DNA from 2 places in the Shewanella sp. BC20 genome. Region 1 is predicted to be linked to the other one. Evidence: predicted binding sites of a transcription regulator. Region 1 holds the regulator's gene; the other holds the start of a gene.

Region 1 (8,214 bases):
AGGGCAATCGCCCGAGCAAGGGCGGCACGGCGCTGCATCCCACCGGATAACTCGCTTGGCATCATCTGCGCGGCGCCACGCAGGCCAACGGCTTCGAGCTTCATCAATACGATTGAGCGGATAATCTCTTCGGGTAAGCCCGAGTGCTCACGCAGCGCAAAGGCGACGTTATCGAAGACGTTGATATCGGTGAATAAGGCACCACTTTGAAACAACATGCTCATGCGCTTACGCAGTTCGAATAATTGGCTACGACTCGCGGCGTGCACATCCTGACCATCGAACAACACTTGGCCGCTATCGGGCGTTAATTGACCACCGATAAGCTTAAGCAAAGTGGTTTTACCTATACCACTGGGGCCCATAATGGCGGTCACTTTGCCCCGAGGGATAGACAGGCTAATATCTTCATATATGACACGCTGGCCACGGCTGAAGCCCAAATGACGGATCTCAACCAACGGCGTTTGTTCTTGAGTCATGCTTGATTCCGATATTTGAAAAGAGGTGGCCTACGCTTCCTGCCCAGACCAATCGAAGAGCCGCAAATTGTACGTAATTGCGCTTTAACCTACAACAGAATCGACACTATCGTCCTGCGATACTTTCAATTTGCCTCATTTCCAGCGAGAATGCGCCCTAAGTTTTCGCTCTGTGAAGCTAAAGTGTTACTTAATGTTTTCACCCTTGTTGATAAATCAACAATATTGTTTAGCCAAGGCTAATAAAATAAGCGAAATAACACTGAACTAGGCAAGACAACTTAACTCAAAAACCGTATTGAATGCCAAAGTCGTTATCATGCTTACCATAGCAACCAAAATGGTGGTGGAAAACGACTAAGACGATGATATTGCTCAAAGCATTCAATCGCTGAACAAGTTATCCTGCCCTATTGCCTCAACCCTCATGGGCTGAGACTGAATAATAAGACGCTACTCAAGAACGAAGCCGTTAATTTTATCATCTTTATCGCGTACCAAATTGTGCTATTCCAATCCCAGAACGGGGCGACAAAGACAATGCAAGAAGAGAGATAGACATGGTAGACCAATCACAATTGCGCCAGTGGGGCTGTAAAGTCATCGATATTGAAAAATCGGCCCTCGACAATCTTTATCAATATGTCGATTCCGTTGAATTTGCCCAAGCCTGCGAGTTAATTCTCAACTGCACCGGCAAAGTGATCGTGATGGGGATGGGGAAATCAGGCCACATTGGCAATAAAATCTCGGCCACCCTCGCCAGCACAGGCACCCCAGCGTTTTTTGTCCATCCAGGCGAAGCCAGCCATGGTGATCTAGGCGTGCTCTCTGACAATGATGTGATTCTTGCGATTTCAAACTCGGGCGAGTCGAGCGAAATCCTCGCGCTGATGCCAGTTATCCAGCGTAAAGCCATCCCTGTGATTGCCATGACTGGCAAGCCAGAATCCACCATGGCGCGTCTATCTAAAATTCATTTATGTATTGAGGTGCCAGAGGAAGCCTGCCCGCTTGGGCTTGCGCCAACCTCAAGCACCACGGCAACCTTAGTCATGGGCGATGCCATTGCCATTGCGCTGCTGCAAGCCAAAGGCTTTACCCGGGAAGATTTCGCCATGTCCCATCCGGGCGGAGCCTTAGGTCGTAAGCTGCTGCTTAAAGTCAGCAACGTGATGCACAGCGGCGATGATTTACCACTGGTTAAACACGATATCTGCATCACCGATGCCCTGTATGAGATCTCCAAGAAAGGCCTTGGCATGACCGCGGTTATCGATGAGCAAAACAAACTCGTGGGTATTTTTACCGACGGCGACCTGCGCCGCGTTATCGATGCCCAAGTCAACCTACGCACCACGCCGATTGCCGATGTGATGACGCGAAACTGTGTCACAATTACAGAAAACGTTTTAGCGGCGCAGGCGCTGCAAGTAATGGATTCCAAAAATATCAACGGCCTGATAGTGATAGATAAAGAACATCATCCTGTCGGAGCCCTCAATATGCTCGATATGGTTAAAGCGGGAGTGATTTAATGCCACAGCAAGGTTTTTATGGCCCCATCAGCGACGATGTTTGGCAAAGGGCGCAAAAAATTAAACTGCTGATCTGCGATGTGGACGGGGTGTTTTCCGACGGCCGCATTTATTTGAGCAACTCAGGAGAAGAACTCAAAGCCTTCCACACCCGCGATGGTTATGGCGTGCGCTCATTATTGACCAGTGGTTTTAATCTGGCGGTCATCACTGGCCGTCAGTCTAAAATTGTCGAAAACCGCATGACGGCTCTGGGTGTAACGCATATTTATCAGGGCGTGGATAATAAATTCGTTCCCTATGAAGAACTGCTGTCGCTCTACAATGTCACCCCAGAAGAAGTCGCCTATATTGGTGATGATATTGTCGACTTGCCAGTGATGAATGTGGTCGGCTTGGCCGTCTGTGTTGCCGATGGTCATCCCTATGTCCGCCAACATGCCCATTTTGTGACCCACTTAAATGGTGGACATGGCGCACTCAGGGAACTCACGGATCTGCTCTTACTGAGCCAAAATAAGTTCACTTCCGCCCATGGGATGAGCATATGAGTCGTGTGACCCTCGCCATTATCGCCTTTTTTGGTACTGCGCTGGTGCTATATTGGCAAGTGCAGCAAAAACGCGGTGGCGATACGGATGACAGCTTGAACGTCAGTGACAGACCCGATTACATTATCGAAGATCTGCGCAGCATTGAGTTTAATGAGCAAGGGCAAGTTAACAGTCGCGTCACGGCAAAGCACATGGAACACTATGAGCTGAAAAACCAAACCGACTTTACTGAGCCCGTTTATCTTGTCTATCCCGACCAAGGTAAAGCAAAATGGCAGATCCGAGCCGATCAAGGTCGACTCAACAAAGATACCGGCAAGGTTGTATTAGAAAATAATGTTATTATCGATGCCATCAGCCCTGGTGAACCCATACAGACATTGTCCACCAGTTTTTTAGAACTCGATCTCAACACTATGATAATGACCTCTGACCGCATCATTTACGTCACAGGGAAAGATTTTAATATTCAAGGGCAAGGCCTTTATGCCGACCTTAACGCGCAGGAAGTGCAATTGACCAGTCAGGTAGTAGGAACCTATGAAGCAAAATAACATATTACTTGCCGGCCTAATGCTAATCACCAGCATGAGCGCCTTCGCCAAGGTTGGTGACTTACAGCAAGAAGTGAAAATTAAAGCCGTTAGCCAAACTGCGGACATTAAAAACAACCAGATCATTTTCTTCGGTCCGGTTGAAGTCACCCAAGGATCGATCAAAATCCATGCAGATCAACTACGTGCATTTTCTGCCGAAGGGGAAAACAGCAAGATTTTAGTGGCAACCGGTAATCCTGCGACGTATAGCCAGATCCTCGACGATGGACGCCCAGCTTCAGCGAGCGCGAAAGAAATTCGCTACGAAATGGCGACCCGCACCCTAACTTTGACGGGCTCAGCGAGCCTAGACCAAGCGGGTAGCCAAGTGACGGGTAACCTCATCCGTTACGATATTATTCAGCAAAAATTGATCGCTGAGAGTACGGGTAGCGGTGATGATCGCGTGATTACCATTATTCAACCTGATAACTATCAGGAAGAGATCAAGAACCAGCCCGCGGACAAACCTGTGAAAAAACAGGACTCTAAATGACCCAAATCACCTTAAAAGCACAGAATCTCGCTAAGAGTTATAAGAGTCGTCAGGTTGTGAAAGATGTCAGCCTGACGGTGAAAACGGGTCAAGTCGTCGGCTTACTCGGCCCAAACGGCGCAGGTAAAACCACCACCTTTTACATGGTCGTGGGCTTAGTCAAAAGCGATAAAGGCCATATCTTTATCGACGATGATGATTTAACCGCCGATCCCATGCACCTGCGCGCCCGTAAAGGCATTGGTTACCTGCCACAGGAAGCCAGTATCTTTCGCAAGCTGACCGTGCACGACAATATCATGGCGGTACTGCAAACCCGTAAAGAGCTCAATCGCGATCAACGCGAAGAAGAGCTGGAACATCTGCTCGAAGAGTTCCATATCACCCATATTCGCGATAGCCAAGGCATGTCGTTATCGGGCGGTGAACGTCGCCGTGTCGAAATTGCCCGCGCTTTAGCGGCCAATCCTAAGTTTATTCTGCTCGATGAACCCTTCGCCGGTGTCGACCCGATTTCGGTTATCGATATCAAGAAAATCATCGAACAACTCAAGAGCCGAGGCCTTGGGGTACTGATCACAGACCACAATGTGCGCGAGACCTTAGACGTCTGTGAACATGCCTACATTGTCAGTCACGGAAACCTGATTGCCGAAGGAACTCCCGCAGAGATCTTAGACAATCAGCAAGTTAGGGCTGTGTACTTAGGTGAACAATTCAGGCTATAGTTACTTAAACAGAGCCAATTAGCCTTGAATTTTGGCTTATAAGCGCCATCAATATGATACAAGCGGCCTAAATTCAAAATAATAACGTAGGGATCAGCGGTAACATGAAAGCGTCACTCCAGCTCAAACTGGGTCAACAGTTAACCATGACGCCACAACTCCAACAGGCCATTCGTCTGTTGCAATTGTCGTCATTGGAACTGCAGCAAGAGATCCAGCAAGCCTTAGACTCTAATCCTCTTCTCGAGCTGGAAGAGGAGCAATTCGACGCGCCTACCGAACGTAAGCAAGATATCGCCGATACCGACTTTAGCGAAACGACGGCCCAGCCACAGGAACAAGACAATTCCACCGTGGACATTGCCGAGTCGTTGACCAAAGAATCCCTGCCCGAAGAACTGCCCATGGACACCACTTGGGATGAAGTCTTTACCGCCTCGCCAAACTCAGGTTCTGGTGCCAGCCGTGAAGATGACATGCCCTTCCAAGGGGAAACTAGTGAAGGCCTGTACGAACATTTAGAATGGCAGAAAAACCTCACGCCCTTCTCTGAAACCGATTTAGCCATTGCCACCGCGATTATTGATGCCATCGACGATCAAGGTTATCTCACTCAAAGTACTGAAGATATCCTCGAAGCCATGGGCAATCCTGAGATAGAACTGGATGAAGTCGAAGCCGTACTCAAGCGAATTCAACACTTCGATCCCGTTGGTGTCGCCGCAAGGGATTTAAGCGAATGTCTGCTTATCCAACTCTCCCATTTTTCGCCGGATACCCCACACCTCGAAAACGCCCGAATGTTGATCAAAGATCATTTAGATCTGATCGCTACCCGCGACTTTAGGTTGTTGATGCGTAAGACCAAACTTAAAGAGGACGAGTTAAGGGACAGCATAGCGCTGATCCAAACCTTAAACCCTCGCCCAGGTTTGCTCATCACCCCTGTTGATGAAGAATATGTCATCCCCGATGTATCGGTGTCGAAGAAAAACGGTCGCTGGGTGGTCGAGTTAAATCCAGATTGCATGCCAAAAATCAATGTTAATCAGCAATATGCAGCCATGGCGCGCAGCACTAAAAGCCAAGCCGATAGCCAATTTATCCGCGGGCATCTGCAAGAAGCCAAGTGGTTTATCAAAAGCCTTGAAAGCCGTAACGAAACACTGCTCAAGGTGGCAAACTGCATAGTGCAATATCAACAGGGTTTCTTCGAATACGGTGAAGAAGCCATGAAACCTATGGTCCTGAACGATATCGCCGAGGCGGTAGAGATGCATGAGTCCACCATTTCACGGGTGACCACACAAAAATACATGCATACCCCAAAGGGACTTTTTGAACTAAAATATTTCTTCTCAAGCCACGTCGGGACTGATGATGGCGGTGAGTGCTCATCCACGGCAATCAGAGCCTTCATTAAGAAACTGGTTGCAGCGGAAAACCAGAAAAAACCATTAAGCGACAGCAAGATGGCACAGCTTCTGGCAGAACAGGGAATTAACGTTGCGCGCAGAACCATTGCGAAGTACCGAGAAGCGATGCTTATTCCCCCTTCCAATCAGCGTAAAAGTTTATAGCCTAAAGTGGAAATCGGAGGACGTTTATATGCAAATAAACCTGAGTGGACACCATATCGAGATTACTGAATCGTTACGGGCTTATGTTGAGGAAAAGTTTTCAAAACTTGAACGTCATTTCGAACAGATCAATAATGTGCACGTTGTGCTCAATGTTGAGAAAATGCAACAAATTGCCGAAGCGAGAATCAACCTCACCGGTGGTGAAGTCTTCGCGACTTCAGAGCATGCAGATATGTATGCTGCCATAGACGTCCTGATCGACAAGCTTGATCGTCAGGTTATTAAACACAAAGAGAAGTTAACAAAACACTAGCAATGGAACTTCGTACCATACTGCGGCCGGAATGCACGACCTGCGCCACTCCGGGCAGTAAGAAAAAGGTACTGGAACTTATCAGCGACTTAGCCGCTGCCCAGTACCCCACCCTCTCATCTCAAGAGATCTTCGAAAGCCTAGTGGCGCGCGAAAAGATGGGGAGCACAGGTATAGGTAACGGCATCGCCATTCCACATGGTCGATTAACCGATATAACACAACCCATAGCCATATTGGTGAAATGTGAGGAGCCGATAGCCTTTGATGCTATCGATAAACAACCTGTCGACATTTTATTTGCGCTGCTGGTGCCTGCTGACCAATGTCAACAGCACTTAAGCACTTTGTCCTGCATGGCTGAAAAGCTCAGCGACAAACAAATATTGAAGCAATTGCGCAAGACGCATGATGAAACGGAACTCTATCAGGTAATCACTGGATGAAACTGGTCATAGTGTCAGGGCGCTCAGGCTCAGGCAAATCGGTCGCACTAAGAGTGCTTGAAGATCTCGGCTATTATTGTGTCGATAATCTTCCGTTGCCGCTGATTGGCAGCTTACTCGAACAGCTCAAGGGCAGTAACGATCTCGTCGCCATCAGCGTTGACGTGCGTAACCTGCCGGAGCAAGACAAGGTACTCGTCAAACAGCTCGCAAGCCTGCCAGAGGGCACTGAACTTACCAGCTTCTTCTTAAATTCCAGCGATAAAGTACTGCTAAAGCGCTACAGCGAGACTCGGCGCTTACATCCCTTATCTAAGAGCCGAGTATCACTGCAAGAAGCCATCAAACTTGAAGGCAAATTGCTCGAGCCCCTGTCACAGCAGATGGATCACTACATAGATACCTCAAATCTGAATATCTATGAACTCAGCGACCAAGTACGGCAAATCCTGCTTGGCAGTGTCGATAAGGAACTGGTGATCAACTTCGAGTCCTTCGGTTTTAAGCATGGTATGCCAACCGAAGCCGACTTTATGTTTGATGTGCGCTTTTTACCCAATCCCCATTGGGAACCCGAGCTGCGCCCTCTCACCGGCTTAGATGAACCCGTTACCGAGTTTTTAAATCGCCAGCCGCTGGTTAACAAGTTCATCTGGCAAATTGAGAATTTACTCGAGACTTGGTTGCCCCACTTAGAGCGTAATAACCGCAGCTATCTGACCATCGCCATCGGCTGTACTGGCGGCCAACACAGATCAGTTTACGTGGCCGAACAACTGGCTAAACGCTTTAGCAACGGCAAACACAAAGTGAATGCCCGTCACCGAGAGTTAAACCATGCCAAAGCTTGAGCGCCAAGTCACCATCTGCAATAAACTCGGCTTACATGCCCGCGCCGCGACAAAGCTCGTGGTGTTGGCCTCAGAGTTTGATGCCAGCATTACGCTGATCCAAGGTGAAAAACAGGCCTCTGCCGCCAGTGTTTTAGGGCTACTCATGCTGGAAACGGGTATGGGTAAAACCATTACTCTGATTGCCGAAGGCCCAGATGCGGAGCCCGCGCTCAATGCCATTTGCGCGCTTATCGACGCTAAGTTCGACGAAGCCTGCTAATTGCCTCGACATCTCATCTCGATGCTCCCTACCGTTATTCTGTACCTTGTTTGGTTTTGATTTCAGCACCTTATACCAGTAAAACACATTTGTGACTCGACGCCCTCCCGTGCGCTCAATTACAATATACTGCTGCGCTTTGGCTTAAGTTCTCAACAGCCAAACGCCCCATCCACGTCGCCACTTTGGAGGAAACATGCCTGTAGAAGCCTCAGACAGTTTACAAGTCGAACAACGTCTCGACCAACTGAGCCATGCCCTCAATAGCGGTATGTTTGTGCATGTCAGGCAAATGCTGCAAAACATGGCGGCGTCGGATATCGCATTGATTCTAGAGTCCTCGCCCCCTAAAGCGCGGCAAGTGC
Region 2 (8,214 bases), on a different contig from region 1:
GGAGCTCTTTTCCTTAAGTGCTGTTTTTATTACCGCTCAGCAAATTATTATTGGTGTCGCCATGGGCTTTGTAACCCAAATGGTGATGCAAACCTTTGTGTTAACGGGTCAGATCATCGGTATGCAAACCAGCTTAGGTTTTGCCTCTATGGTTGATCCGGGCTCAGGCCAACAAACGCCTGTGATAGGCAACTTCTTTTTGTTACTCGCGACGTTGATTTTTCTCGCCGTCGATGGACATCTGTTGATGATCCGAATGTTAGTCGCCAGTTTTGAGACCTTACCGATTTCGAATCAAGGGTTAAGTTTGACGAGTTATCGCGCGCTAGCGGAATGGGGCTCCTATATGTTTGGCGCGGCATTGACCATGTCGCTCTCGGCGATTATTGCCTTGCTACTGGTTAACTTATCCTTTGGGGTAATGACTCGCGCCGCGCCGCAGCTGAACATTTTCTCGATAGGTTTCCCAATCACTATGATTGGTGGACTGCTCATTTTATGGTTAACCTTGACCCCTGTAATGGCCCATTTCGAAGAGGTTTGGGCGTCGGCACAGCTTTTGCTCTGTGATATTTTGGGGCTTCAGTGTCAAGCCGACGGCATACTTTAACCGGATAGGAACGCGTAATGGCTGAAGAAAGTAGCGGCGAACGCAGCGAGGAACCCACCGGGAGGCGCCTCGAACAGGCGCGAGAAAAAGGGCAGGTAGCCCGCTCAAAAGAGTTAGGTACAGCGACCGTGTTACTCTCGGCGGCAACAGGTTTGTATATGCTCGGGCCTGGGATTGCGAAGGCGCTGTCCAATGTGTTTGAGCGCGTCTTTACCATGGATCGTGCTGCGATTTTCGATACGAACCAGATGTTTAATGTATGGGGCGTCGTGGGAAGCGAGATTGGCTGGCCGTTACTCAAGATTATGCTACTGATTGTCGTGGTGGCATTTATCGGTAACGTATCCCTTGGCGGGATGAATTTCTCCACCCAAGCCATGATGCCTAAAGCCAGCAAAATGAGCCCGATTGCGGGCTTTAAACGGATGTTTGGTGTGCAGGCCTTGGTTGAATTAACCAAAGGGATTGCTAAGTTTTCTGTGGTAGCCATCGCGGCTTATTTACTACTCAGTCATTATTTTAACGACATTCTACTCCTGTCAGCCGATCATCTCCCCGGTAACGTCCATCATGCGCTGGATTTGTTAGTGTGGATGTTTATTCTGCTTTGCTCCTCCGTCTTAGTCATCGTGGTGATCGATGTGCCGTTTCAGATCTGGAACCACAACAAACAGCTGAAAATGACTAAGCAGGAAGTGAAAGACGAGTATAAAGACACCGAAGGTAAACCTGAGGTCAAAGGACGTGTACGCCAAATGCAGCGTGAGTTAGCGCAGCGACGCATGATGGCCGAAGTCCCCAATGCGGATGTGATTGTGGTGAACCCTGAACATTATGCGGTGGCCATTAAATACGATGTGAAGCGCTCTGCAGCGCCCTTTGTTATCGCTAAAGGAGTGGATGAAGTCGCGTTTAAAATCCGCGAAGTGGCAAGGGCACATAACATTGCGATTGTCTCAGCACCACCGCTGGCGCGGGCAATTTATCACACCACTAAGCTTGAGCAGCAGATCCCTGAGGGCCTATTTACCGCGGTGGCACAAGTGCTGGCTTATGTGTTCCAGTTACGCCAGTACCAAAAAGGTCGTGGTCGTAAACCTATTCCAATCCCTGCTAATCAACCCATTCCTGACGAACTGAAACACTAGTTAAGTGTTAGGTTAACGCAGAGATAGTTCACAGAGATAAAACCACTACTTGAAGTGCTAGCGGTTGGCGCGTTTTTTGCTTTCAGACTGTTATACGTCAAAGTTTAGGTATCTGTGAATGGATGTTAAAGCCTCCCTAGGCCAAGTAAAACAGTTGAAACTGAGCTCTTTCAAGGGCATAGGTACGCCAATGCTAGTGCTTGCGGCATTGGCTATGATTGTATTGCCTATTCCGCCGTTTCTACTCGACGTTTTATTCTCTTTTAACATTGCCTTGGCTTTGATTGTTCTTCTTGTCGCGATTTATACCGACAGACCCTTAGACTTTGCTGCTTTTCCAACGGTTTTATTAGTCGCGACACTGCTGCGACTCGCGCTTAACGTGGCATCGACCCGTGTAGTATTACTCGAAGGTCACAATGGTGGTGACGCCGCCGGTAAGGTGATTGAGGCCTTCGGCTCTGTGGTCATTGGCGGTAACTATGCCGTGGGTCTAGTCGTATTTATCATCTTGATTATTATCAACTTTGCCGTTGTGACTAAAGGTGCTGGCCGTATTGCCGAGGTGAGTGCTCGCTTTACCTTAGATGCGATGCCCGGTAAGCAAATGGCCATCGATGCCGACTTGAACGCAGGTATTATTAATCAGGATCAAGCCAGAACCAGACGCGCCGAGGTGACCCGCGAAGCCGACTTCTATGGCGCAATGGACGGTGCATCTAAGTTTGTGAAGGGTGATGCGATTGCCGGTATCATGATCTTAGTTATCAACATTCTCGGTGGGTTTATTATCGGGATTGTGCAGCACGGTTTGACATTCTCCCAAGCCGTTGAAATTTATACCCTGTTAACCATTGGTGACGGTCTCGTCGCGCAAATTCCTGGTCTATTACTGTCAATCGCTGCGGCGTTGATGGTGACCCGTCAAAATGAATCTGGCGATATGGGCCAGATGCTGATCAGTCAGATGTTTGACAGTCACAAGTCGCTCAGTATTGCGGCTGGTGTACTCTTTGTCATGGGTATTGTGCCTGGCATGCCACATATGGCGTTTTTAAGCTTTGCCGTGATCACAGCTGGTGCGGCTTACTTTATCTTCAAACGTAATGAAGCCAAACGTGCCAAAGCCCTTGAGCAAGTCAAAACGGGCCCAACGGAAAGAGCCGAAAGAGAACCCAAAGAACTTAGCTGGGACGATGTACACCATGTTGACACTATCGGTCTGGAAGTGGGTTATCGTTTGATCCCATTAGTCGATAAGGGCCAAGGTGGTGAATTACTTAGCCGGATCAAAGGGGTACGTAAAAAACTTTCTCAAGAGCTAGGCTTCTTGGTACCTGCGGTGCATATTCGTGACAACCTCGATTTATCACCTAATGCCTACCGTATCTCGTTAATGGGTGTGGTGGTTGGAGAGGCGGATATTCGCCATGACTGCGAACTCGCCATCAACCCAGGCCAAGTTTATGGCAAGCTCGATGGTATCGAAACGCGTGATCCAGCCTTTGGTCTCGAAGCCGTGTGGATTGCCCCTGAGCTGCGTGAACATGCACAAACCTTAGGTTATACCGTGGTGGATGCCGCGACAGTGGTGGCAACCCATATCAGCCAAATATTGACAAATAACGCGGCGAAACTCTTAGGTTACGAAGAAGTGCAACAACTGATGGATATGCTTGCCAAGCATTCGCCTAAGCTGGTGGATGGCTTTATTCCTGATGTGATGCCGCTCGGAAATGTCGTAAAAGTGATGCAAAACCTATTAAATGAAGGAGTTTCTGTCAGAGACTTGCGTACCATAGTGCAAACTTTGTTAGAATACGGCACTAAGAGTAACGATACTGAAGTGTTAACGGCGGCAGTGCGTATCGCATTGAAGCGCATGATAGTTCAAGAGATCTCGGGTCCTGAACTTGAAATACCTGTCATAACTTTGGCGCCAGAGTTGGAACAGATGTTGCATCAATCAATGCAAGCAACCGGTGGCGATGGCCCAAATATCGAACCAGGTCTTGCAGAGCGTATGCAGCAATCCTTAGCGGATGCCGCTCAAAAGCAAGAGATGGTTGGTCAGCCCGCTATTTTGCTAACGTCAGGTATGTTACGTGCGACACTGTCTCGCTTTGTTAAATATACTATTCCTAATCTCAGAGTGATTTCTTACCAAGAAATCCCCGATGAAAAGCAAATACGCATAGTGTCTGCCGTCGGCCAGTAGAGGACGCATAAGTGAAGATTAAACGTTTTTTTGCCAAAGACATGCGTGCTGCACTGGCCCAAGTGAAGGACACGCTCGGCTCCGATGCCGTGATTATGTCGAATAAAAAGGTAAATGGCGGCATTGAGATTGTGGCCGCCGTTGACTACGACGAGCCGAAAGCGAAGGCGCCAGCAGCTGCACCGACTTTTATGGATGTGAGTGATGACTTAGTTTCGCTCGGTGCTAAAGCGCCGATTCGCGCTGAAACTAAGTTAAAACCCTCGGCGCCAGCGGACTCTCTCCAAGCATTGCTCGAGAAGCAACAAAGCCGTTTAAATCAACAGCTCACCCATCAACAGCAAGACGCCGAACTGCCTGCGTGGGCACAAGGTCTACAAGCTCCCGCCGCGCCAAAAGCTGAGCGCCGAGATATGGGACAGGCTTTCGATAAGAAGCCGCAGGTTTCACAGAAGCAAAATGCGGATATTGAAGCGATGCGTGATGAGTTAGCATCCTTACGCAATTTGCTTACTCATCAAGTGTCTGCGCTGATGACTGAACACAAAAAACGTATCGACCCTGTGGGTGCGATGCTGGAGTCAAAGTTACTGGAAGCGGAGTTTTCGCCTGCTGTTGCGAACAAGTTAGCGGCGCTTAGTCAACACTATACCCCGGCAGAATTAGTTCGTGCCTTGCCACAAAGTCTAGCTAATATGCTTGATAATCAAGGCGATGATATCGTTAAGCAAGGTGGCGTTGTAGCGCTGGTTGGCCCAACGGGTGTAGGCAAAACCACTTCTTTAGCGAAATTAGCGGCTCGTTTCGCCGCCCATCATGGTGCGGATCAAGTCGCCTTGATCACGACAGATCATTATCGTATTGGCGCCTATGAGCAATTGGCCACCTATGGCAAAATTATGGGATGCCCAGTTAAGCAAGCCCATGATCTTGCTGAGCTAGAGCAAATACTGTATCAGTTCAGAAATCGCAAGCTAGTATTGATAGATACCGCAGGAATGGGCCAACGAGATATGCGGCTTTACCAGCAACTTGATAATTTAACTGCAAATAGCAGAATACCTATCCGCAGTTATCTGGTACTGTCTGCCACAGGACAGCGCCGTGTGCTACAGGATGCTGTAAATCACTTTAAACGCATTCCATTATCTGGTGTTGTACTCACCAAACTCGATGAGTCCGTGTCGTTAGCGGGTGCATTAAGTGTGTTGATCCAAAGTGGGTTGCCATTAAGTTATGTTACGGATGGGCAGCGAGTGCCCGAAGATATGAAAGTTGCCGATACTTTGCTGCTCGCAGAGCAGGCGTTAGCGGCCTTAGAAAACACTGAACAACAATCGTTACCAGACACAGCGTGGTCAGATAATATGACCTGTGCATTTGAGTAGAGTTATGACCCTGGATCAAGCAAGTGGTTTACGTATGATGAATCAACCCTATAACGAAAAAGTGAAAGTAATCGCGGTTACGGGTGGTAAAGGTGGCGTGGGTAAAACCAGCGTGTCTATCAATACCGCAGTAGCATTAGCCGAAAAGGGCAAGCGTGTCTTAGTGCTTGATGCCGACTTAGGCTTAGCAAACGTCGATGTCATGTTAGGGATCCGTGCTGAACGTAACCTTTCCCATGTACTCTCTGGCGATGCTGAGCTGGATGATATTATCGTCCGCGGTCCTAAGGGCATAGGCATTGTCCCTGCGACCTCAGGAACTCAAGGCATGGTAGAGTTGAGCCCTGCGCAACATGCGGGCTTAATTCGTGCTTTCAGTGAGATGCGTACCCAGTTTGATATCCTCATCGTGGATACTGCCGCGGGGATTTCTGACATGGTACTCAGTTTCTCACGCGCGTCACAGGATGTGTTGGTGGTTGTTTGTGACGAGCCAACCTCTATCACTGACGCCTATGCGTTAATCAAAATTCTCAGCCGTGAACACGGCGTTTTCCGCTTTAAAATTGTTGCGAATATGGTGCGCAGTTTGCGCGAAGGTATGGAATTGTTTGCTAAACTCAGTAAAGTGACCGACAGATTCTTGGACGTGGCACTTGAACTGGTTGCGACCATTCCGTTTGATGAAAACCTTCGCAAATCAGTGCGTAAACAAAAGTTAGTGGTTGAGGCTTACCCTAAGTCTCCAGCTGCGATTGCGTACCATGGCCTAGCGAATAAAATTATGAGCTGGCCAGTACCACAGCAACCTGGTGGGCATTTGGAGTTTTTCGTTGAGCGTTTAGTTCAGCGACCAGATTTTCAAGAGGAAAAAACGAGTGAATAAAGCCGCAGCGTATACTTGTTTAGACAGTAAAACGTCAATCGTTGAACAGTATGCACCGTTGGTCAAAAGAATTGCACATCACTTGCTCGCCAGATTACCTGCCTCAGTGCAGCTCGATGACTTGCTTCAAGCGGGGATGATGGGGTTATTAGAAGCATCATCCAAGTTTGATGGTGGCAAAGGTGCAAAGTTTGAAACCTTCGCCGGCATACGGATCCGTGGCGCCATGTTGGATGAGATCCGTCGTGGCGACTGGGTTCCCCGTTCCGTTCATCGTAATAATCGTCGAGTTGCTCAAGCCATTGATGAGTTAGAGCAAGTGTTGGGTCGTGATGCACGCGACACAGAAATTGCAGAAAAACTTGATATGACGCTCGATGAGTACCATCATATTCTTAACGATGTTTCTGTTGGTAAAATCATAGGGATAGAAGACTTAGGCGTATCGCAGGATATACTCACTTCAAGCGATAATGTCAGTGATGGTACATTTGAAGCGTTAGCAGAAACCCAGTTTCATTCAGCACTAGTTGAGGCGATAAAATTATTGCCCGAAAGAGATGCGCTAGTGCTATCGTTATACTACGATGAAGCATTGAATTTAAAAGAAATTGGCGCCATTCTTGAGGTAAGTGAATCGCGAGTTAGCCAGATATTAAGTCAGGCAATGTTGCGGCTCAAAGGCAAACTCAAGCATTGGACATAAGTATAATTATTTATTGAGCACAGAATGTCAGCTCACCGGAGGAAACCTTGGACAAGAATATGAAGATTCTCATCGTTGATGACTTTTCGACAATGAGACGTATCATCAAGAACTTGTTGCGAGACTTGGGGTTTAATAATACCCAAGAAGCAGACGACGGCTCAACTGCGCTGCCTATGTTACAAAAGGGCGACTTTGATTTTGTCGTGACAGACTGGAACATGCCAGGTATGCAGGGTATTGATTTGCTAAAGGCTATTCGGGCAGACGATTCCCTAAAGCATTTACCTGTATTAATGGTTACCGCTGAAGCAAAACGTGAACAAATTATTGCTGCCGCACAAGCCGGTGTTAACGGCTATGTGGTTAAACCTTTTACCGCAGCAACACTTAAAGAGAAGTTAGATAAAATATTCGAACGACTCGCTTAAGCAGGGATGAGCTATGAAGTCACATACATCAGGGCTCATTACGCTCGAGAAGGCTCAGCGTTTAGTTGAACTATTAAGCGCAAATGAACAAGCTCAAGCAGATGATTTATTTAGGGAACTCGCGGCTCCACTTCAACGGGAGCTTTTTGATGAAGTTGGTAAATTAACAAGACAACTTCACAGCGCATTAATGGATTTCCAAGTTGATAATCGTTTAGCAGAACTTGCAAATACCGAAATTCCCGATGCTAAGGAACGGCTTAGTTACGTCATTGACATGACCGAGCAAGCAGCGAATAAAACCATGGATGCGGTAGAGGAGTGCTTGCCACTCGCGAATGCATTAACGGCGAATATTCAGCAAGTGATGCCTTCTTGGGACAAATTGATGCGCCGTGAAATCGCTCTGAGCGATTTTAAAGCGCTTTGCCACAATGTGCAGCATTTGATGTCACGTAGCGAATTGGATTCCAATCGCTTACGCGAATTGCTCAACCAGATTTTGATGGCGCAGGATTTTCAGGACCTGACTGGACAAATGATCCGGCGGGTGATCGATCTAGTGATGGAAGTTGAAAGTAATCTGGTGTCTATGCTGACAGTATTTGGTGAGCAACCCGTGATTGAGAGTCAGATTACTCAGAAAAATAATATTGAAGCTGAAGGACCGATAATGAATGCCGAGCTTCGTCAAGACGTCGTTACCGGTCAAGATGAAGTCGATGATCTGCTGTCGAGTCTGGGTTTCTAACTGGGAGTCAATTTGATGGCCTTTGATGTAGATGAAGAGATACTCCAGGACTTTTTAATTGAAGCGGGCGAAATTC

The links. Region 1 encodes sigma-54, which starts transcription at its own class of promoters, with help from an activator protein. Its sites were predicted from a motif close to GTTGGCACGNNNNTNGNNT; they were not measured.
Region 2: the regulator sigma-54 is predicted to act here: its motif matches at 1,822-1,840, upstream of flhA (flagellar biosynthesis protein FlhA).

What each region holds. Positions count from the first base shown of each region.
Region 1 covers NZ_NHRI01000015.1:69,987-78,200, forward strand. The annotation lists gene mlaF (phospholipid ABC transporter ATP-binding protein MlaF) at 1-482, opposite strand, end outside; gene CBX96_RS15570 (KpsF/GutQ family sugar-phosphate isomerase) at 1,043-2,020, shown strand; gene kdsC (3-deoxy-manno-octulosonate-8-phosphatase KdsC) at 2,020-2,571, shown strand; gene lptC (LPS export ABC transporter periplasmic protein LptC) at 2,568-3,128, shown strand; gene lptA (lipopolysaccharide transport periplasmic protein LptA) at 3,115-3,666, shown strand; gene lptB (LPS export ABC transporter ATP-binding protein) at 3,663-4,394, shown strand; gene CBX96_RS15595 (RNA polymerase factor sigma-54) at 4,499-5,974, shown strand; gene hpf (ribosome hibernation promoting factor) at 6,003-6,290, shown strand; gene ptsN (PTS IIA-like nitrogen regulatory protein PtsN) at 6,293-6,736, shown strand; gene rapZ (RNase adapter RapZ) at 6,733-7,587, shown strand; gene CBX96_RS15615 (HPr family phosphocarrier protein) at 7,574-7,849, shown strand; gene mgtE (magnesium transporter) at 8,046-8,214, shown strand, end outside.
Region 2 covers NZ_NHRI01000006.1:107,414-115,627, forward strand. The annotation lists gene fliR (flagellar biosynthetic protein FliR) at 1-610, shown strand, start outside; gene flhB (flagellar biosynthesis protein FlhB) at 628-1,758, shown strand; gene flhA (flagellar biosynthesis protein FlhA) at 1,877-3,976, shown strand; gene flhF (flagellar biosynthesis protein FlhF) at 3,988-5,364, shown strand; gene CBX96_RS08520 (MinD/ParA family protein) at 5,369-6,250, shown strand; gene CBX96_RS08525 (RNA polymerase sigma factor FliA) at 6,243-6,956, shown strand; gene cheY (chemotaxis response regulator CheY) at 7,004-7,387, shown strand; gene CBX96_RS08535 (protein phosphatase CheZ) at 7,401-8,138, shown strand; gene CBX96_RS08540 (chemotaxis protein CheA) at 8,154-8,214, shown strand, end outside.